3 regions of the Aliihoeflea sp. PC F10.4 genome follow, and region 3 is predicted to be linked to each of the others. Evidence: riboswitches for the same ligand, from Rfam matches in the RefSeq annotation. Region 3 holds a riboswitch; each other region holds the start of a gene.
The links. Region 3 has a riboswitch for cobalamin ahead of ACX82Z_RS03210 (TonB-dependent receptor plug domain-containing protein). Riboswitches for the same ligand answer to the same signal wherever they lie in the genome.
Positions count from the first base shown of each region.

Region 1: linked by a shared signal. The riboswitch ahead of ACX82Z_RS11535 (aromatic ring-hydroxylating oxygenase subunit alpha) and the one ahead of ACX82Z_RS03210 (TonB-dependent receptor plug domain-containing protein) in region 3 are both predicted to bind cobalamin.
Region 2: linked by a shared signal. The riboswitch ahead of ACX82Z_RS20885 (hypothetical protein) and the one ahead of ACX82Z_RS03210 (TonB-dependent receptor plug domain-containing protein) in region 3 are both predicted to bind cobalamin.

Region 1 covers NZ_JBTSWH010000001.1:2,247,548-2,254,948, reverse strand. Annotated here, with positions in the region: gene ACX82Z_RS11550 (DUF2147 domain-containing protein) at 1-28, shown strand, start outside; gene ACX82Z_RS11545 (pyridoxal phosphate-dependent aminotransferase) at 157-1,263, shown strand; gene ACX82Z_RS11540 (FAD-binding oxidoreductase) at 1,260-2,351, opposite strand; gene ACX82Z_RS11535 (aromatic ring-hydroxylating oxygenase subunit alpha) at 2,362-3,609, opposite strand; cobalamin riboswitch at 3,723-3,931, opposite strand; gene ACX82Z_RS11530 (hypothetical protein) at 4,249-4,488, shown strand; gene ACX82Z_RS11525 (methyltransferase domain-containing protein) at 4,488-5,945, shown strand; gene ACX82Z_RS11520 (YidC/Oxa1 family membrane protein insertase) at 5,979-6,653, shown strand; gene ACX82Z_RS11515 (sulfatase-like hydrolase/transferase) at 6,670-7,401, shown strand, end outside.
Region 2 covers NZ_JBTSWH010000001.1:4,148,124-4,155,524, reverse strand. Annotated here, with positions in the region: gene pyk (pyruvate kinase) at 1-1,090, opposite strand, end outside; gene ACX82Z_RS20915 (DUF1036 domain-containing protein) at 1,087-1,518, opposite strand; gene ACX82Z_RS20910 (N-formylglutamate amidohydrolase) at 1,832-2,629, shown strand; gene ACX82Z_RS20905 (DUF1244 domain-containing protein) at 2,646-2,954, shown strand; gene ACX82Z_RS20900 (DUF2312 domain-containing protein) at 3,103-3,363, shown strand; gene ACX82Z_RS20895 (hypothetical protein) at 3,437-3,787, shown strand; gene ppk2 (polyphosphate kinase 2) at 3,801-4,706, opposite strand; cobalamin riboswitch at 4,830-5,036, shown strand; gene ACX82Z_RS20885 (hypothetical protein) at 5,145-5,396, shown strand; gene ACX82Z_RS20880 (homocysteine S-methyltransferase family protein) at 5,415-6,479, shown strand; gene ACX82Z_RS20875 (hypothetical protein) at 6,522-7,401, opposite strand, start outside.
Region 3 covers NZ_JBTSWH010000001.1:654,850-662,250, forward strand. Annotated here, with positions in the region: gene ACX82Z_RS03195 (ABC transporter ATP-binding protein) at 1-109, opposite strand, end outside; gene ACX82Z_RS03200 (FecCD family ABC transporter permease) at 109-1,086, opposite strand; gene ACX82Z_RS03205 (ABC transporter substrate-binding protein) at 1,095-1,958, opposite strand; gene ACX82Z_RS03210 (TonB-dependent receptor plug domain-containing protein) at 1,958-3,883, opposite strand; cobalamin riboswitch at 4,028-4,223, opposite strand; gene ACX82Z_RS03215 (ABC transporter substrate-binding protein) at 4,500-6,170, shown strand; gene ACX82Z_RS03220 (ABC transporter permease) at 6,287-7,321, shown strand; gene ACX82Z_RS03225 (ABC transporter permease) at 7,325-7,401, shown strand, end outside.

The DNA of each region.
Region 1 (7,401 bases), 1.6 Mb from region 3:
CCGCGGCGAGGATCTGGCGCGCCAGTAGAGTCCCGCCGGAAGACACACTAAGGCCCGGCGATCTTGTCGGGCCTTTTGCTTTGCGGGGAGCTGGCGTCGTCTTGATGTTTCGCCGGTTGACCGCTAGTGGCTCGGCAGCCAACAGAGACGCCTTCAATGAACCGACCACACCTCACGGCGCTTGCCGAAAGCCTTCCCGCCACCGTGCCCTTCGTCGGCCCCGAGGCGCAGGAGCGCCAGCGCGGCCGCCCGTTTCGCGCGCGCCTTGGCGCAAATGAAAGCGGGTTCGGGCCGTCGCCGTCGGTAAAGGCTGCGATTGCAGCCGCGTCTGGGGACGTGTGGATGTATGGCGATCCCGAAAGCGCTGAATTGCGCGCCAAGCTGGCCGCAAAGCACGGGGTGTCGGCGACGAATATCGTGATCGGGGAGGGGATCGACGCGCTTTTGGGCCTCGTCGTGCGCCTGTGGGCGGATCGCGGCGCTGCGGTCGTCACCTCGCTGGGCGCTTATCCGACCTTCAATTACCATGTCGCCGGGTTCGGCGCGCGGCTCGTGACCGTTCCTTATGAGGACGATCGCGAAAGCCTTTTCGCACTCCTCGATGCCGTCAAACGCGAGAACGCACCGGTCGTCTATCTCGCCAATCCCGACAATCCGATGGGCACATGGTGGTCTGCCGAAAAGATCGAACGTTTCATCGAAGCGCTTCCCGAAACGACCATGCTCATCCTCGACGAGGCCTATGGCGAGACCGCGCCGGACGGCACTTTGCCGCCGATAGATATCGAGCGTGCGAATGTGCTGCGCATGCGCACCTTTTCCAAAGCCTATGGGCTGGCGGGCTTGCGTTGCGGCTATGCGATCGGCGAAGCGGCAACGATCAATGCGTTCGAGAAAGTGCGCAATCATTTCGGCATGACGCGCATGGCGCAGGCTGCCGCGCTCGCCGCCCTCGACGACGAAGCCTGGTTGCGAAAGGTGATAAGCGATGTCGCCGCCTGCCGCGACCGGCTTTACGACATAGCGGCGACGAACGGCCTGGCCGCGATCCCCTCGGCCACCAATTTTGTCGCGATCGATTGTGGTGAAGATGGTGCCTTCGCACTGAAAGTCATGCAGGAACTGATCGCTCGCGACGTGTTCGTGCGCAAGCCGATGGCTCCGGTTCTCGACCGCTGCATCCGCGTTTCGGTCGGCCCGGCCGCCGAGATCGATCTGTTCGAGGCCGAGCTTCCGAAAGCGCTTGCCGCCGCGCGCGGTTAGGCTTCGACCGTCACCGGCCCGAGCGGGCGCGAGCAGCATGCGAGGATATAGCCTTCCTCGATCTCGTGATCGAGGATGCCGCCATTGTGGCTCATCTCGACTTCGCCCGAAAGCTTCATCGTCTTGCATGTTCCGCAAAGACCGAACTCGCAAGCGGCCGGAATACGCACACCCGCCGCGCGCGCGGTTTGCAGGATGGTCTGGTCGGGCAGGCACATCGCCTCGACGTCGGACGAGGCAAAACGCACCGGCTGTGCGTCGGCCGGCGGTTCGGCGTTGACGATTTCCTCGAACGGCGCCTGAACGCGCTCGATCGTCGGCGCGCCGAAGCTTTCCTGATGATAATGCGCCATGTCGAAGCCTTCGGCTTCAAGGATCTGGCGCACTGCGCGCATGAATGGGTCCGGCCCGCAACAGAATATCTCCCGCTCGGCGAAGTCCGGCGCAAGGAGTTTCAGCCGCGTGCCGTCGATGCGCCCGACATGGCCGAAGCCGCCCTCGCGCCGCGCGCGTTCTTCCAGAAGAAAGTCGAGCGACAGGCCGTGCATGTAGTTGCCGACGAGTTCCAGTTCGCGGCGGAAGATCAAATCTTCGTAGCGACGCGAGCAGTTAATAAAGGCGACATCCGTTTGCGGCGCGAAATCGTTGAGCCACAAAAGCATCGACATCATCGGCGTGATGCCGGAACCGGCCGACAGGAAAAGATATTTGGCGGCAGGATGGTTATGCAGCGAAAAATCGCCCGACGGCCCGAAGGCCCTTACATGGTCGCCGGGCTTCAGATTGTCGAACATCCAGCGCGTGCCGATCGAATCGGCCTGCGCCTTTACCGTCACGGCGATGGAGAATGGGCGCGACGGGCTCGACGAGAGCGTATAGGTGCGCATCAGTGGTTCCGGCTCCGCCGGCAGTTCCAGCGTGATGAACTGGCCGGGCTGGTAGCGGAACCATGTCTGGCTATCCGAACGGAATGCGAAGCTCTTCACGTCCGGCGCTTCGTCCACGACGCGCAGGCATTCGAGCACCTGAAGGCGGTCGTCCCACGGCGCCATCTCGTCCAGATATTTGTAAAGGGACGTCGCGTTCATTTCGTTCTCCTCAGGCCACCGAGCGCAGCGCCGGCTTGGCGTCACCCGTCAGGCGGTCTTCGGCGAAATTGCTGTACCATTCGACGAACTGCATGACGCCGCCCTCGTGTTCCTCGGAATAGGGGCCGGGTCGATATGCGGGCGAGGTGATGCCGAACGCGTTTTCCTCGACGATCCGCCGATCCTGGTCGTTCGTCTCCGTCCACACATGGGTGAGTTCGGCAAGGTCGTAATCCACGCCCTCGACGGCATCCTTGTGAACGAGCCATTTGGTCGTCACCGCCGTTTCCGTGGCGCTGATGGGCAAGACGCGGAAGGTGACTGCATGGTCACCGAGAACATGGTTCCAGGTCGTCGGGTAGTGATAGAGAAGAAGCGCGCCGATGCGGTCCGTCGAAACGGAATCGGACAGGTTCTTCTTCACCGCGCGCTTGCCGCTCATCGTATAGCTGACCGCGTCTCGTACGAGCGGTACGCGCGTGACGCGATATTGTCCGTCTTCTGAAATCTCGAACGTGCTCGGCAATCCGGCCGCCTCGCACCGGTCCCAGTGTTCAACGATCTCAGGGTCGCTTTTCGACCCTTGAACGCCAACAGCGGTCGGCGCTTCGGGAAAGGTCTTGCATAGCTCGGGATGGTTGCCCGCGCAGTGATAGCACTCGCGATTGTTTTCCCAGACGAGCTTCCAGTTGCCCTTCTCGATGATGGTCGATTCGAACGCGACCTTCGTTTCGGTCAGACGATGCGGGGCGAGATAGGGCTCGAGCTTTGCCCGAACCGGCGCGAAGTCCGCCGGTTCGTCGGCAAGGCAGATGAAGAGGTAGCCGGCGACGCCCTCGCAGGCGATCGGCTTCAGGCCGAATTGCGAAGCGTCGAATTCCGCCCCCATCTGCCGCGCGAATACGAGACGGCCGTCAAGGTCGTACGTCCACTGATGGTAGGGGCAGACAAGCTTTGCGGCCGTTCCCTTGGCAGCAGTGCACACGCGCGAGCCGCGATGGCGGCACGTGTTGTGGAACGCGCGGATCGAACCTTTTGCGTCACGCACGACGACGACCGGATATTCACCGACCTGAACCGTCATGTAGCTGCCTGGCTTGGGCAGTTCGCAATCATGGCCGATGAACAGCCAGTCCCGATACCAGATCAGCTCCATGTCGAGCTTGAAGAAATCGGGGTCCGTATAGAAGGCGCGGTCGAGGCTATAGCCCGGCTGCCTTGCCTTTAGTCTTTCGAGCATTTCCTTGCGCGTATCCATGTCCTGTCCTGCCTTCAATGCGAAGACTGAACTGGTGGAGATGGCAAAGGAGAACGCGTGGGCGTTTCGCTGCCCACATGCATTCGCCTCTCGATCGCCCACCGCGATCAGTCGGTTTCAAACCTCTTCAGGCTGGTTTCCGGACTCTGGAGCGACCCTTCTGCAAGGCCCGCCGCAACACCTTCCCGGGCTGTTCGCCCAGTGGCTCCCGCTGCGACTTCATCTCCACCACCGTTGCGGGGGCAGCGCCGGCATCCGACCGGCTTCCCAATTCTCCTCGCCCGAAGTGATCGGACGCGGCACCTGAATGGCACGACTTAATCATCCGGCGCGTGATTCCAGTCGCATGATTGCGACATCGGATAAGCGTCCGGCGACGCAGTTCATATCAAAATGTCTCTCCGGGCGATTTGGGATGGCGGTGGCTTACGTAAAGACCGAGAGCGGGGACAGAAGCAATACGGCCCAATGCCGTCCCGATTGCCAATATTTGACCGGCAGCGGCGAGCGCTTCGCATCTGTCATTTGTGGACCATGCCCACCATGACTTGCCAGCCGGCAATCCAAATGCCATTAACATCCGGCTAAATATATGTTGGCAAATTTTATGACGCCCTAAAGAACGTCTGGATACTTGAAATGATGAAAGCACGCCTGCCTATCTACGCGCTCTTTGCGTTCATGTTAACGACTCGGGATTCTTTCGCCTATATCGATCCCGGAACGGGCAGTGTCGTCACGACTGCGATCATAGGATTCTTTGCGGCCGCGGCCTATACGCTGCGCAGATATTATTATCGGATCACGGATTTCTTCTCCGGGAAAAATGCGGACAAGGAAAAGGCGAAAAGCGCTGAAAAATCCTCAGGGTCGAGATAATGATGGGGAGCGTCGCAAAGGCACGTCCCCCGCTAGAAACCGATTTTGTTGCAGATTCCGGGTCTTTCCGAGACCGTAATAACCGCGTCTACGATAATGGAACGGCAATCGTCCGCGGAATAAGCGAGGACGCCGCCGCGAATTGGGAGTTGCTGTGTCAAGAGCCGTTTTATCAGGCTCTCGTCGACGCCGGAAAAATCATACAAACGGAGCATGCCGAGTCCGCGCTGGTGCGTCCGGGCCAATGGCCAAGGCATCTCAAGCACGCACGTATTCCATTCATCTCATATCCGTATGAATGGTCGTTCGGAATGCTGAAAGATGCTGCACTCCTTACGCTCGACATTCTTGAGAGCGCGCACGAAAGCGGATGGACGCTCAAGGACGCAACCGCCTACAACATTCAGTTTATCGCCGCGAAACCGGTCTTCATCGATATTCCGTCGTTCGTTCCTCATGCTGAAGGCGACCCGTGGGTCGGATACCGCCAGTTCTGCATGCAGTTTCTTTATCCGTTGATGTTTCAAGCTTACAAGGGCATCGATTTCCAGCCCTTCCTAAGGGGTAATATCGAAGGCATCGACCCGCTTGTCGCCAACAAGGTTATCGGCAATCTGGCGATATTCAAGAAAGGCGTTCTTTCGCACGTAAAGCTACATGCGAGCATGCAGGAACGGTCTTTTCGGGCGCAACTTTCCGAAGCGCAGCGCCTGACCGAAGATGCCAATCAGGTCCCGACAGAACATAAGAAGCTCCACCATTCGAAGGCGATGGTGGTTGGTACGCTTCAGGGTCTGCGTCGGACGATAAACGCTCTTTCATCGGGGGAAGAGCCGACCACCTGGAGTGCTTACGACACCACCCATAGCTATAGCGACTCATCCTTCGACGTGAAGCGGGATTTCGTAAGTCGGGTGTCGGCAAAAAAACACCGCCAACTGGTGTGGGATCTGGGATGCAATACTGGCACTTTTTCGAGAATTTGCTCCGACAATGCAGACTATGTCGTTGCGGTGGACGGCGACGTAAAGGCGATAGACCACCTGTACTATGGTCTTAAAAGCGCGGCCGCCGGAAACATACTCCCGCTGACGCTCAACTTGGCGAACCCGTCACCAGGACAGGGGTGGCTGAGCGGTGAAAGAAAGGCATTTGTAAATCGCGGAAAGCCGGACCTGATACTCTGTCTTGCGCTCATTCATCACATCGTCATCTCGGCGAACATTCCGCTGGCGGAGTTTCTTCAATGGCTGAGAAGCTTCAATAGCGAGATCGTGATCGAATTTGTCAGCGTCGAGGACGCCATGTCGAAGATGCTTTTGAGAGGGCGCGTCAATCAGTACGGGGAAATGACGGAAGCAGAATTCGAAACGATTGCTTCATCGATTTTCACGATTGAATCGTCCCAATCTCTAAAGGGAAGTCATCGCAAGCTGTATCATTTGACCCCGCAGTGAAATTTGCGTTCGCGGAGAGGGTAGCGGGGGCGAATGGAAATACTAGCTTTTATTTCGCAGCCTATCATCTATGGCATGCAAATTATCTTGGATGCTGTTCATCAAGCAACTGGTAGCTTCGGCCTCGCCATTATAAGCCTGAGCGTTGCGGCACGTTTGATCACGTGGCCGATCGCTCGTGCCGCAAGGAAAGCTCAAGCCAGAGAAAAACAAAAACAGGACGAAATGGCTGTCGATTTGGCGGACGCCAAATCGAGCTTGTCCGGCCGAGCGCGATTTGAAGCTATCGAGGCTATATATACCAGACACGGTTATCACCCGATACAGTCGCTCTCCGGCCTGGCCCCACTGGCGCTCCAAATTCCGTTTCTACTAAGTGCCTTTATTCTTCTCAGCAGCTATCCCGCTCTGCAAGGCGTTCCGTTTCTGGTTGTCGACAATCTTTTGGAGCCGGATCAACTCGTTCAAATTGCAGGAATTTCCATCAATCTCTTGCCGATCGGATTGACGCTATTGGGGATAGTGGACTCTTATGTAAATCCTTTAGCGACAGCATCTACACGCAGGCGGTTTCTCATAGTCGCTATTGTTTTGTTGGGGCTTATTTATTGGGCGCCTTCCGCGGTGTGCCTCTATTGGGCCTCAAGCAATTTCATTTCGCTCTTGTCTTCATTGCTTATGCGGTTTGCCGCTCGAACCAGCAGATAAAAAAAGGGGTCGGAAAATGACGCGAACCCGTCTATTTCATTTATTTGCAATTCTCAGCATTTCCATTGGGCTGATCTACTCTTCTCTGGCCGACAACCCGACGTTTTTTGTCGCTCACCAGACGCAGCCGGTAGACGTTTTTCTTATGATCGTCGCCGTGTCGATAATCGGCCCGTTGGCGCTTACGCTTCTTGTAGCTGCCATATGCTGGATCGCAGGACGCATTTCCGCTCGCCTTGGTAGTGTCATATTGGATGTAGCGCTGTTTATCGCGGCTTCGGTGTTGGCGCTCGTTGTCTGGAAAAGCGCTCTGAGTGTCGACCCTGCATGGATATGGGCTATCGCATTGGTGTCGGCAGTCATCTTCGTTGCTGCCTATATTCGATACCCTGCTGTCGGTTCGGTGGTTGGCTTCGCTTCGATCGGCATAGTCGTCCTGCCCGTCCAGTTTCTCCTGGATTCCAACATTCGCCAAATCTATTTGCCCGCTACAAATGTGGCAGATGATCAAATGCCGGTGGATGCCGCACAACCCATTGCCCCGGACACCCCTGTGATCTGGCTCACCTTCGATGAGTTTCCGCTTACGGCCATTTTGACCGAGGACCTGCAGATCGATGGCGCGCTCTTTCCAAATTTCAAAAGGCTTGCGGACACAAGTTACTGGTTTCGCAACGGAACAACCGCTTACATGTCGACGCTGGCGTCTATCCCGGCCTCTATGTCCGGCAGGAAGCCTACTGAGCTT
Region 2 (7,401 bases), 3.5 Mb from region 3:
TCTGCCGCGCGGCGAGCGCAATGGCGTCCGGTCCGGTCGCGTCCGGCTCGGTGCGCTGCGCGTTGATGATGCCGGGATAGAGCGGGTCGCGCTCGACCTGCACGGCGATCGAATTCATCGTCGCGACGGCCTCGACCGGATATTGGCCGGCAGCCGATTCGGCCGACAGCATGACGGCGTCCGCACCTTCGAAAACCGCGATCGACACGTCGGACACTTCGGCGCGTGTCGGCACCGGTGCGGAGATCATCGATTCCAGCATCTGCGTGGCGACGACCACCGGCTTGCCGGCGCGGCGAGCGGCGCGCGTGATCTGCTTTTGAATGCCCGGAACGGCCTCGAGCGGCATCTCGACGCCCAGATCGCCGCGCGCGACCATCAGCGCGTCCGACAATTCGATGATCTCGGCCAGCCGCGCGACGGCCTGCGGCTTCTCGATCTTCGACATGATGGCGGCACGCCCGCGCGCGATCTTGCGTACTTCGGCGATGTCGTCAGGCCGCTGCACGAAGGACAGGGCGACCCAGTCGACGCCTGTCGCCAGAACCGCGTCGAGATCCTTGCGGTCCTTTTCCGTCAGCGCACCGACCGGCAGTTCGGTGTCCGGCAGCGAAACGCCCTTGCGGTCGGAAATCTTGGAGCCCGCGACGACGACGCAGCGCACTGTTTTGCCGTCCGTTTCCTCGACCTTCAGCGTCAGGCGGCCGTCATCGATCAGGAGCCGATGCCCCGCCTGCACGGACGCGAGGATTTCAGGGTGCGGCAGGTTCACGCGATGCAAATCGCCCGGGGCCGGATCGGCGTCGAGCGTGAAGCTCTGACCGATTTCCAGCATCTCGGCGCCGTTGGCGAACTTGCCCACGCGCAGCTTCGGCCCCTGAAGGTCGGCAAGAATGCCGATCGGCCGGCCGACCTCGCTTTCGACCTTGCGCAGGCGCGCGACCAGCGTGCGCATCAATTCATGGCTCGAATGGCTCATATTGATGCGAAAGACGTCCGCGCCTGCATCGAAGAGCCTGCGGATCATCGGCTCCTCGGAAGAAGCCGGACCGAGGGTTGCGAGGATCTTGACCTTGCGGCTGCGTTTCATTGGGATTCGCCCGGTGTGGAGCCGTTCATAGGCGTGGAACCATTCATGGGTGCGCCATTCATGTGCGGTGTCGAGCTGTCTTCCGGCTCGTCGGTAAGCTGGACCATCCAGCTCGATTGCTCGCGCGTGTCGTATTCCTGAAAGCCGGCGCGCTGAAAGCCGCGCGGAACGCAATCGCCGGGGCCGGAAATCTTGAACTCACGCTCGGCCACGCACATGTTGATCGCCCCTTCCCAGCGCCCGCCGCGTTGGGCATCCTCGGCGTAGAGATAATAATAGCGCGAGGCGAGCGCGCCCTCGATCAGCGTGCGGCAGCTCGACGCCTCGATATGCCACCAGCCTTCCGTGACCCAGCCGGCCTGCGCGCGATAGCCGATCGCCACCCCGACGAGGCTTTGCGTGGCGTTGCAGACGCGAAAATCGGCCATGGCGGGAACGGCCGTCGCGCCGAGCCCCAGCGCCGCGAGAAAGCCGATAAGAGATGCACGCCGTCGCAGGCGTCCGGCGGCGGCATAAAGCGGGCACATGAGGTGTGAAATCAGCATGGTTTCAACCTTTTCGGCAATCGTCCGGGCCTTGTCAACGCGTCCTCGCGCCGAAGCAAATCGATTTAAGGAAGCCCGCCCCGAATCGACCGGCAGACCCTTGATCGCGATCTTGTCGCATGGATGACATTGCATGGGCCTTGCGTCCATGACACATGAAAGAAGCGCCAGCCATACCATACGGATCAGACTTTCCATGACGCGAACCGCCCTTTTCAATCCCGTCGAGCTTGTCGAGGGTGACCGGACGCGCGGCATGGTGCTTGTCGCGGACCATGCGCGCAACGCGCTGCCGGACGAATATGGCGACCTTGGCCTGCCGGCAGACGAATTCACCCGCCACATCGCCTATGACATTGGCGTCGAGGCGATGACGCGCGCTCTGGCCGCAAAGCTTTCAGCTCCGGCCGTTATGGCGACATGGTCGCGGCTCCTGATCGACCCGAACCGGGGCGAGGACGATCCGACGCTGATCCGCCAGCTTTACGACGGCACGATCGTTCCGGCGAACTATCCGATGAGCCCGGACGAAAGAGAGACACGGCTGAGCCGGTTCTACCGGCCCTATCACGACGAGGTCGCGGCGATGATCGCCTCCGTCGCGGCGGCGGGCGAAGGCACGCCCTTCATCGTTTCGGTCCATTCGTTCACTCCCACGATGCAGGGCCGTCCTCGTCCGTGGGAGATCGGCATTTTGTGGGATTCGGACCCGCGCGCCGTCGAGCCGATGCTGGAAGCGCTGCGCGCCGATCCGGCGCTGACGGTCGGCGACAACGAACCTTATGACGGTGCGCTGCGTGGCGACACCATGTTCCGCCACGCCATCGTCAACGGCTATGCGCATCTCCTGATCGAAATCCGGCAGGATCTGATCGCAGACGACGAAGGCGTCGCAGAATGGACCGATCGCCTCGCGCCAATCCTTGAAGCGATCAATGCGCGCCCCGACATTCATGTCGCGAAACAATTCGGCTCGCGCACCGGTCCATTTTGAACTGATGGAGGAAATCATGACCGACCTCGACGACGCGCAGAAACAGGCGCTTGAAGCCGCCGCGTTCCGCCGACTGGTGGCGCATCTGCGCGAACGTACCGACGTTCAGAACATCGACCTGATGAATCTTGCCGGCTTTTGCCGCAACTGCCTGTCCAACTGGTATCGCGAAGCCGCCGAAGCGGACGGCATCGCGATGACCAAGGACCAGTCGCGCGAGATCGTCTACGGCATGCCCTATGCCGAGTGGCAGGCGAAGCACCAGACGGACGCAAGCACGTCACAAAAGGCCGCTTTCGAAGCGTCTCGTCCAAAAGACCATTGACCGGCCTGCCCGGCTGGGGCAACCAAGCGCCGATCCTTTTCCGGGGCGTCGTCGCGAGTCGCGGCCGCACCGGAAATACCCGCCTGTTTCAGGTCGCGCCAGCCGCGTCCATCCCATAAGGCATCATACGATTGAACGGAATTTGACGATGGCAGACGAAGTTTCGGACAGCACGCACGAAGTCGCAGCAGGACAGTTGCGCTCCTTTATCGAACGCATCGAGCGCCTCGAAGAAGAAAAGAAGGCGCTCGCGGACGACATCAAGGAAGTCTACGCCGAAGCCAAAGGCACAGGCTTCGATACCGGCGCGATCCGCCAGTTGATCCGCATCCGCAAGCAGGATGCGTCGGAGCGCCAGGAAGCCGAAGCGATCCTCGATCTCTACATGAACGCGCTCGGCATGGCCTGAGCCACCACTCCCTGAAAGCAGGCGGGCCGAACTGCCTTACGCGTTCGGTGCCGCAGGCTTCGGAAAATCGATCATGTCCCCCGGATCACCCTCGATAGGCATGCGCGTGCTGACCGCACTCGCCGCGAGCTTGTTCCTTGCGGCTCCCGCGCTTGCCCAGGAGCCTGCCCTTTCCGAATGGCAGATCACCAAATGTGAGGTTTATACCGAGGCGTTCGAGGACGCGTCGGCCAGCGACGCAGATAACCTCAGCCAGTCCTTTATCGACGAGAACGAAGCCTTCATCGCGCAAGGATGCGTCGAGCGCGTGGCCGTGTGTCCACGCACGCAGGCCGATCTCGACATCGCCAACATATTGACGATCGCCGCGATGAATGCCGGCACGGCCAGCACCTTTCTTCCGTTCGCCTGCACGGACGGCTGACGACGCGAAAGCGTCACCGATCCGTCAGGAAATCCTGTCCCTGACCGAGGATCAGCGGGTCGGGTTCGGCAACCACGTTTTCGTCCCTGCCGTCATAGTCGAAACGCCCGAGAATATGGCGCATCACCGAAATCCGCGCGCGTCTCTTGTCGTTCGCGCGCACGATCGTCCAAGGCGCATGTGCCGTATGCGTCCGCTCGATCATCTGGCTGCGCGCTTTGGTGTATTCGTCCCATTTGCTCATGCCCTGAACGTCGATCGGCGAAAATTTCCACGTCTTGAGCGGATCATGCACGCGGTCATGGAAGCGCTTGAGCTGCATCTCGCGGCCGATATTCAGCCAGAACTTGAAAAGATGAATCCCCTCATCGACGATCATCCGCTCGAAATCGGGCGCGTCGCCGAGAAAGGTCTCATGCTGCTTCGGCGTACAGAACCCCATCACGGGCTCGACCACGCCGCGATTGTACCAGGAGCGGTCGAAGCTAACGAACTCGCCGCTGGTGGGGAAATGCTCGACATAGCGCTGGAAGTACCATTGCCCGCACTCCGTCTCGGTCGGCTTCGGCAAAGCCACGTTACGGGACGAGCGCGGGTTCATGTACTGGCGCAAGACAAAGATCGTGCCGCCCTTGCCGGCCGCGTCGCGCCCTTCGAACAGCGCGATCACCCGCTCGCCTTTGGTCTGCATCCAGTATTGCAGCTTCACGAGTTCTTCCTGAAGCGCTTCCAGTTCGGCTTTGTAAGCCTTCCGAACCATCTTTTCGGAATAGGGGTAGTCGCCCGAGCCGAGCGCGTCAGACGCGATCCAGTCGGGCAGCTTCGGATTTTCGATATCGAACGAGCGCTTGCGCCCGTCGAAGTCGATCTCGATCGGTTTGACCTTCTCGCGGCCGTAACTGGTCTTCTTTGCGGGCATGCGGCAGGTTCTCCGGTTGCATCGACGAATGCTAGTCCATCGCACCGAAAAGAAAAGCCGCCCGCCTCTCGGGCGCAATGACCGCGCCCGATTTTATCGCTTTCCTCCGCCCGCCATCCATGCTCATTTGTCGGCGTTCGAGGTGCCCTTGGCCCGCAAGGTCGAAGGGATAATTGGGAAGCCGGTTTGATGCCGGCGCTGCCCCCGCAACGGTAACGAAACTCGTTTTCCGACGAAAGCCACTGGGTCGAAGACCCGGGAAGGCGTCGGAAAGGTCTCTCGATGAGACGGCTTCGAAGCCCGGAAACCAGCCTTGATCAAATGAAACCGACTGATCGCGGTGGGCGATCGGAAGAGACACGCGACCGTGCGGCCTCTCGCCTGCCGGTCGTCACCCTTCCGTCTTCCGCCGGTTTGGTCCTCGAATGAGGCAACGGCATGGACGACGACTTCCCGCGCATCGATACCAGAATTCATCCACGCCGATCACAGGGAGCGGGACACGTCACGCCCGAAACCGTCTTCCTGCAATGGCTCCTGTCGCTGCCGGCGGGCACGCCTGTCGACGCTGCCGCTCAAAGGCAGATCGACATGATCGACACCCGCGCAACGAACCATCCGGACGCTACGCGCCTTCGCGAGCTTTTCGCTGCGGCGGCCGGCGAGCCGCCCCGTCCCATCCTCAACTGATCGATCGGAGATTTACTCATGGCTACAAGAACCGAACCCGCCCCGCACAAGCAGGGATTGCTCGAACGGCTTGCTGCCGGTCCTGTCATCTGCGCGGAAGGCTATCTGTTTGAACTCGAACGGCGCGGCTATCTCCAAGCTGGGCCTTTCGTTCCCGAAGTAGTGCTGGAGCACCCCGAGGCGGTCACGCGCCTGCACGAGGACTTCGTTCATGCCGGCAGCGACGTCGTCGAAGCCTTCACCTATTACGCTCATCGCCAGAAGCTGAAGGTGATCGGTCGCGAGGACAGTCTTGAGACGATCAATCGTCAGGCGCTTCGTATTGCCAAGGATGTCGCCGACCGCAACGGCTGCCTGATGGCCGGCAATATCTGCAACACCAACGCCTATGAGGCCGCAGACGCTTCGACGCACAACGCGGTGCGTGCCATGTTCGAAGAGCAGATCGGCTGGGCGGTCGAGGAAGGGGCCGATTTTCTCATCGCCGAGACCATCGACTGGCTGGGCGAAGCCGAGATCGCGCTCGACGTGATGAAGAAGACCGGCCTGCCCACTGTCGTGACGCTTTCGGTCCACCGCGAGGAAAAGATGTTCGACGGCGCGTCCATCGTGGAGGCGTGCAAGCGGCTCGAAGCGGCCGGCGCCGATGTCGTCGGCCTCAACTGCCAACGCGGCCCGAAGACGCTGATGCCCGTCGTCCGCAAAGTGCGCGAGGCCGTCTCGTGCCACGTCGCGGCGCTGCCCGTGCCCTATCGCACGACGGATGCCGAGCCGACCTTCCAGTCGCTGACCGACCGGGCCTGCTCATGCATTCCCGCCGATCGCCCGTTCCCGACGGCGCTCGATCCGTTTACCTGCAACCGTTACGAATGCGCCGAATTCGCCCGCGAAGCCTATGATGCGGGCGTGCACTATATCGGGCTTTGCTGCGGGGCCGCCCCGCACCACATCCGGGCAGTCGCAGAGGCGCTCGGCCGAACCGTTCCGGCGAGCCGCTATTCTCCCGACATGTCCAAGCACGCCTTCTTCGGAACCGACGCGGCGATCCCCGATGCCTATCGCGGCAGACAGAAAGTAATCTAGGTCAGATGGCGGCCCGCCGGTGAAGGCGGGCCGCCCGCTTACTCATTCGTGGTCATGTGTCGCGCCGGACCCGCCCACGGCAACGATCGTGTAGGGCACGCCTTCGATTTCGATCGTGCCGGTTTCCTCCAGTGTTTGCGTCGAGATCAACCGGACGATGCCCTCGCGCGGATCGGTGATCGCAATCGACTCGCCCGCAACAGCCAGACGCGGGCGCGGATCGCGCCAGTGGCCATCCATCGAATAGGCATCCGTCACCGCCACGCTTTGCTCGATCTTGCCCGAGACGACATCGACGAGATGCAGCCTGCCGTCTTCGGTGAGCACATAGGCATTGCGAGGCTGTGCGGGATCGAGCGCGAAATCGACCCGGCGCATCGGCAGGTCGATTTTTGTGAATTGCGTTTCATCGCCCGGCTCGATGACGACAATTGCCGACGGGCCGTAATTTCCGAGGAAGTAGCTCATCGCCGTTCCGCCCTTCAGAGTCGAGACGTTGCCCTCGCCGAGATCGGCAGTCGGTATATGCTTCAGCGCCGGCGCTTCGCCGCCGGAGCCCGGTGACGCGATGACGATCCCGTCGCGGCAGCCGAAGGCGAAGATGCGCGCCGACTGCGCCTGCCCGTGAACGCCGGGGCAGGCGACGACGTCGCCAACATCGTTCCCCTCCCGGTCGATCACCTTCAGCCCGACCCGTGGCTCGTCGGGATTTTCATGCGGCACGGAGACGACGAGATAATCGCCCATCGGCGCGGCGAGCCCATGATGGGCGGAACCCGGCTGGAGAACGCGCGGTTCGAAACGCCCGCCCAGCACATCGCTTTCGGCAAAAAGCGAAACGTCACCTGACCCGTCGTCGAAAAGCGCGATCGTCCCCGAGCCCTCGACCACATGCGCAGGCTTCGTGCCTCCGATCTCGGTA
Region 3 (7,401 bases):
CGTTCGGCCCGAGAAGTCCGACGACTTCGCCGCGCTGAAGGTCGAGGTCGATGCCGTTCAGGATCGGTCGATCCGAAAGGCTGACGGACAGGTTTCGCGCTAACAGCATCAGAACAACTCCCGCCTGCTGCGCACCACCAGCCACAGGAAAAACGGCGCGCCGATGAGTGCGGTCAGGACGCCGACATTCAATTCGCGCGTCGGCACCACGACCCGCGCGGCGATATCGGCAGCCAGCAAAAGCGCGCCGCCGCCGAGTGCACTCGGCAAAAGAAGGCTCGACGGCAGGCGATCGGTGAAGGGGCGCACAAGATGCGGAACGACGAGACCGACGAAGCCGATCGCGCCCGCGACGGCCGTTCCCGCGCCGACACAAAGCGCCGTGCCGCCGACGACCAGCGTGCGAACCACGGATAGGCGCACGCCAAGGCTTGCTGCCGCTTCCTCGCCAAGCGACAGCGCGTCGAGCGCCCGCGCCGTCATTGCCAGCATGATCCAGCCCGCCGCCATCAAAGGCAGGGCAAGCCAGACATGGCTCATCGAACGGTCGCGAAGCGAGCCGAGCAGCCAGAAGATGATCTCGTAGCTGGCGAAGGGGTTCGGCGACAGGTTGAGGACAAGGGAGGTCAGCGCCCCGGCAAGGCTGGTCAGCGCAACGCCCGCGAGGATCAGCGTCAGGGTTGCGCCGGCGCGTGCTGCGATGCCGAGCAGAAGCACGACGGAAAGCGCCGCACCGGCAAGCGCGCCTGCGGGCAGTGCATAAAGCGATGCGCCGGCAAGGCCGGTGTAGAAGATCGCGACCGCGCCGAACGAGGCCGACGCCGTGATGCCTATGATGCCGGGTTCGGCGAGCGGATTGCGCAGGAGCCCTTGCAGCACGGCACCTGACAGGCCGAGACCGATCCCGACCGTCAGCGCCAGAAGCGCGCGCGGCAGCCGGATATCCTGCATAATGATCATGGCTGCCTCGTCGCCGCCCGCAAACAGGCCCGTCACGCTCGATGCAAGATCGAGATCGGCCGGTCCGATCAGCAGGGAGGCGACCGTGAGGATGACGCAGGCAAGGGCGAGGATGGCGTTCAGCATGGCGCTCTTTACTGCGTTTCGTCGCAGGGCGCGATCTCCTCGCGCAACTCGGTCAAGGCGCGAACGGCCTCGATGACGAAGGGTGCGCCACAGGCCCAGGCGCCTTGCGGCACGAATGCGCCGACCCTTGCGCCATCCAGCGCCTTCAAGGCCGGATGGCTGACGAACTGGTCGGCGAGCGCGGGCGCTCCCTCGACGGGTTCAGACAGGATGACGATGTCGGGCCGGTGCGAGACGAGTTGTTCGAGGGGCAGGGGCGTCATGGCCGAATAGCCGAGCTCGGCGGCAAGGTTCGTCAGGCCAGCGGCTTCCATAGCGCTGTCGGCAAGCGTGCCCGCGCCCAGCACTACGCCGTTTTGCTCATAGGCGATGGCGGTGGGGCGGGTAGGGCACTGGCGCGCGCGCAGAGTTTCAAGTTCGCGCTCGTAGTCGCGGGCGATCGTTTCGGCGCGTTCGCTCTGTCCGACGATCGCGCCCATGCGCCGGAGTTCAGCGGGAACTGTGTCGACCGTGTTGTCGTAGGCGAATTCCTCGACATGGAAATCGAGGCGCTGAAGCAGGCTCGTCGTGTTGTGAAGGCTGAACGTGCCGGTGACGACGATGTCTGGCTTCGACAGGAACACCTCTTCGGCCCGTCCGCCATTCTTGGGGTAGTTCGCTGCCTCTTCATCGAGAAAGGAAAGCGTCGGGTCCGTCGAAAGATCGGACAAAGAGACGATCTGACCGGGATCGGCCAGAAGCAGCACGAGCTGGTCCGTGCACACATTCATCGACATGACGCGCGGCGGGTCGGCGGCGAATGCAGGCGCAGTCAACGCGAGGGTAAAGGCGGCGGCGCGCAGAATGAATTGTCCGCGCGCCGCCCTTTTCATCAGAAGGTCGACCGGAAGCCGGCGAAGACGCCGATGCCGGGCGTATTGAAGCCACGCACCGTCTGGTAGTCCTGATCGAGCAGGTTTTCGCCGCGCACGTAAAGCTCCGTGGATTCGGTCGCCTGGTAAGAGACCTTGGCGTTTAGGAGGACGTAGTCGTCGAGTTTGACGCGGCCGTTGACTCCAGAAAAGCCAAATGGTCCGGCGACGCTGCTCACGATGATTTCGTCTTCACTGTCAACGGCAATTTTGGCTGTGCCGGAAATAGCCCATTTCTCGGCGGGCTTGTATGTCGTCGTGAGCGCAATTTCGTGGCGTGGAACGCGCAAGTTGCGGTTGCCGTTGGCGTCCTGCGTATGTGTGTAGGTGTATGCTGCGCCTAGCGAGAGCCAATCATTGGCTTCATAGACTAGCGACGCTTCCACGCCTCGCTGACGCGAAGTGCCGGGAACCTGTGCATAGCTGCCACCAGCAAACTGAATCAAGTTGTCAATGTCGAGCATGAAATAGGTCAAGTCGGCAGCAAGGCTATTATTGAACCGATACTCCAAGCCAACGTCGAATGAGACGCTTTCTTCCGGCTCCAGATCGGTGTTGCCAACGAAGGGACCGAATAATTCGTATAGGCTCGGTGCGCGAAAGCCGGTGCCGAACGAACTATGAAGGCGATATCCGCTTTCGCCAAAGCGATAAGATCCTGTCGCCCGATATGTGAGATTATCACCAAATTCGGAGTGATCATCATATCGCACACCGCCTGATAGGTTCAATAATTCAGTTGGCTCCAGAACCGCTTGTGTCCAAACGCCAGCGAGAGAAAATGAATCGTCTGTATCGGAGCCGTAGCTATCGACCGTTTGCGCTCTTTGCCGCTCGTAATCGGCGCCATATTGAAGCAGCAGCCACTCATTAACGTCGAGTGAGCCTTGATAATCTATCTTCCGGCGCTCGCCGACATAATCAGCATCGAACGGGCCGAATGCAGGGTGATTCGAGTCAATTGTGCGATCGACCTCAAAGTGCTGGACCGAAAGCGTATTCTTCAAGCGGCCATCGAGGAAATTGGCATTGAAGCCGACGCGCATTCCGATCTGCTCGTTATCGTTAACATTTACGTCGGTATCCTGTGGCTCAATAATCTCCCCGGTGACGCTATCTACATAGCGGTCTACATCGTAGTCAGCGTCGGCGTCGATGTAGAGCAGGGAACCGAACACCGATACGACCTCGTTCAGGCGATATTCGCCCGTCGCGTCGAACGTCACATTCTCATAGCCGTCCCGCTCGCTGCCGCCCGCTGCTGCAGAAATGCCGTCGGTGCGGAAGCCGGTGATGTTGATTGCGGCACGTCCGGCATCGTTGGCTGCACGCAGGCCGTAGCCCCCACGAACGGTTCCGCGCGAGCCGGCTTCGCCATGGAGGATGTGCGAGATGCCGGGCTCGATATCGCCGAGGGTCGAAAACGAGATCACGCCCGCGATTGCATCCGAACCATAAAGCGTCGACTGGGAGCCTTTCAGCACCTCGATGGACTCGAGGCCACCAGAGAGGAGATACTGATAGGAGGTCTGAACCTGCGTGCTCGTTGGATCGCCGATATCGATACCGTTATAGAGCGTCTTGACGTAGCGGCGCGGCGCGCCGCGCACGGACAGCGATCCCTCCGCGCCCGGGCCGCCGGGTGATGATACGGAGATGCCTGGCAGGCGCTCCAGATAGTCGACGGCGAGCGGCAGGTCCTGCTCTTCCATCTCCATACGCGTGACCGTCTCGACCCGCGAGCCGGAGCGTTCGGCCTCTGTCGGCGCGCGGTTCGGCGTAATGACGATCTGCGGCAGTTCGGTGAACTGCGCATGCGCGGGCAGGCTTGCCAATATGGCGATTGCAGATGCAGCGCAGGCCGCGCCCAGTTTGAAAGCGTACATTCGGTCCCCCGATATCCGGCCTGCGGCCGGAACCCATCTTTTCAAAGATGCTGGAGAAACCTGCGGACCGCCCCGATCCGGCTTCGCCAGCGATGACATATGTCACCACTGCGAAACCACAGCCCCGGACGCTCCCCGCATCCGGCAAAGGTGACGCTCAAGGCAGGTTTCCTGGCTCGCGCTTCAGCGGATCATTCACCTTCCCGGGCACCGCCCAGTGGTTTTCGAATGTCCTCTGCGCTTACAGTTGCGGGGGCAGCCGCGGCTCGGACAAATCGTCCTTCCGCATTCCCTCTTAGCCGGCGTTGCTCGCACCGGCACCTCAAGCTGAAAATTACGTAGCAAGCACTGGGAGTGACGGTCAATCACGTCATTGGCGGGGCCGACCGGACGTCACGCGATGTTGCCTGGCAGCAACGGCCGTTCGGGATTACACTGCGTCATATTTGGTCGCAAAAGATGCCAAAACGGGGTGTTCGATGTCGCTTTTACGCCAACGGAACGGCCGGCCTGGTATCAAATTATAGTCGAACATCCTGATCTGGCGGGGTTTTTGACATTCGCCCACCGATACGGGATGGTAGGGAACATCAGGAACAAACGGGAGATCGGTGGCATGAGTTTCTTCAGAAGTAGCGGGAACCGCGTTCCCGAACACGTCGAGAAGATGGCAGAGGATGTGAAGGCCGGACGCGTCGACCGACGCGAATTCCTCGCCATCGCGTCCGTCTTCGGGGCCTCGACCGCGCTTGCCTATTCGATGATCGGCCTCGCCGCACCTTCGAAGGCGCTGGCGCAGGATGAAGCGCTTGGCGAGCCGGTGACAGGCGGCGTCCTGCGCGTGGCCATGTTCGTCAAGGCAAACAAGGACCCGCGCACGGCCGACTGGTCCGAAATCTCCAACGGCATGCGCCAGTCGCTCGAGCCGCTCGTCAAGTACACGCGCGAGTTCACCTTCGAAGGCAAGCTTCTCGAAAGCTGGGAAGCCAACGACGACGCCACCGAGTACGTTCTCAACGTGCGGCAGGGCGTGACGTGGACAAACGGCGATGAATTCAACGCAGACGACGTCATCTACAATCTGACGCGCTGGGCCGACGGCACTGCTGAAGGCAACTCGATGGCGACCCGCGTCGCCTCGATGATCGACCCCGACACCAACAAGCTGCGCGAAGGCGCGATCGAACGCGTCGACGATTACACGGTCAAGCTGATCCTGTCGGAGCCGGACGTTTCGATCATTCCGGGCTTCTCGGATTATCCTGCGCTGGTCGTTCACCCCACCTTCGACGAGACGGGCGCGGACTGGGTCGCCAATCCGATCGGCACCGGTCCGTTCGAACTCGTTTCCTATTCGGTCGGTGATCGTATCGAGTTCAAGCGGCGCGAAAACGGCGCGTGGTGGGATGGCGAAGCCTATCTCGACGGCGTCGAATTCATCGATTACGGCACCGATCCGTCGGCGATGGTCAACGCGTTCGAAGCGCTCGAAATCCATACGAACTACGAGACGACCGCCGACTATCTCGACATCATGGACAGCCTCGGTCTCGTGCGTTCGGAGGTTTTGACCTCGACCACGCTGACCATTCGCATGAACGTCGACAACGCACCTTACGACGACCAGAACGTGCGCAAGGCCGTTCAGCTCGGCGTCGACAACAACGCTATCCTGGCGCTTGGCATCGACGGTGCGGGCGAAAAGGCCGACAACTACCATGTCGCGCCGATCCAGCCCGACCACGTCCAGATCGCCACGCATGAGCGCGACGTCGACCGTGCCAAGCAGTTGATGGAAGAAGCCGGCCAGATGGATTTCGAGCACGAGATCATCTCGGTCGACGAGACCTGGCACCGCAACTCGTGCGACGCGGTGGCCGCACAGCTTCGCGAGGCCGGGTTCCGCGTCAAGCGGACCGTGCTTCCCGGTTCGACCTTCTGGAACGACTGGACCAAGTATCCTTTCTCGGCGACCAACTGGAACATGCGCCCGCTCGGCATCCAGGTCATCGCGCTCGGTTACCGCACCGGCGGCAGTTGGAACGAGACTGCGTTCTCCAATGAGGAACTCGACGGCCTGATCGCCGAAGCCCTTTCGATCGCCGATTCGGAAGAGCGTCAGTCGGTCATGGAGCGGATCGAGACGATCATCCAGGATTCGGGCATCATCATCCAGCCCTACTGGCGCACGCTCTACAACCACTCCGTAGAGGCGGTGAAGAACCACGGCATGCACCCGACCTTCGAGATCGATCTCGGCAAGGTCTGGCTTGACGAAAGCGCCTGACGCGCCATCTCGTCACAGCGCGGATACGCGACATGAAGGCGAGGGGCGGCAACGGCCCTCGCCGACTGTACCGGGGAACATAACTATAAAACCCCAACCAGAACGGCAGGGGGCACATGCTGGGTTTCATCGTGAAGCGGTTGGGCGTCATGGCCATAACCATGGTCTGCCTGACGCTCGTCGTCTTTTTTCTCGTCAATCTCGACCCGAACCTGCGGCGGCTCGCGATCAGCCAGCTCGACATGCGCACGCCAGACGCGCAGATCGAAAGCTGGCTCGAACGCAACGGCTATCGCGAACCGTTCCTGATCCGCTACGGGCAATGGCTCGGCGTGGTGCAAAAGGAACCGGCCGTCGATGAAAACGGGCAGGCGGTGAGCCGCTTCGCCTTCTGTTCGGAGCCGACGGAGCCATCCTATTCCGGCATCCTGCAGGGCCAGTGGGGCTGTTCGACCACTTTTCGCACGAATGTCGAGAATCGGCTTTTCCCCGGACTGGCAGCTACCGGCAAGCTGATGTTCTGGGTCATGGTGACGATGGTGCCGGTCGCGCTCATCATGGGCATATTCGCCGGTATGCGGGAGGGAACGCGAACTGACCGGACGCTTTCCGTCGCCGCGATCACCACGACGGCGACGCCCGAATATGTCTCGGGCGTCATTTTCACCGTTATCTTCGCCTCATGGCTCGGCTGGCTGAACGGCTCGGCCGCCAGCGCCACCGCGCAAGGCATCACTTTTTCCAATTTCACGCTGCCTGTGATGACGATGGCGATCTACGGCATCGGCTATATCGCCCGCATGACCCGCGCCTCGATGGTCGAGGTGATGACCCAGCAATATATCCGCACCGCGCGGCTCAAGGGGCTCAGCTTCCGCTCCGTCGTGGTCAAGCACGCGCTGCGCAACGCGCTGATCGCGCCATTCACCGTCATCATGCTGCAGTTCCCTTGGCTGCTTACGGGCGTTGTCATCGTCGAGGTGATGTTCCGCTATCAGGGCTTCGGCTTCATGCTAGTGGAGGCTGCCGGCAACAACGACATCGATATGCTTTTGGCAGCGTCGCTGGTGTCGGTCTTCGTCGTCCTGTCGACGCAGCTCATTTCCGACATCGGTTACGCCTATCTCAATCCACGGATCAGGGTGCAGTAGGCCATGTATGAATACCTGACCGTTCCGCAGATCATCACCGGCATATTGTGGCAGCTTTGGCCCGTCTGGGCGGCGCTTGC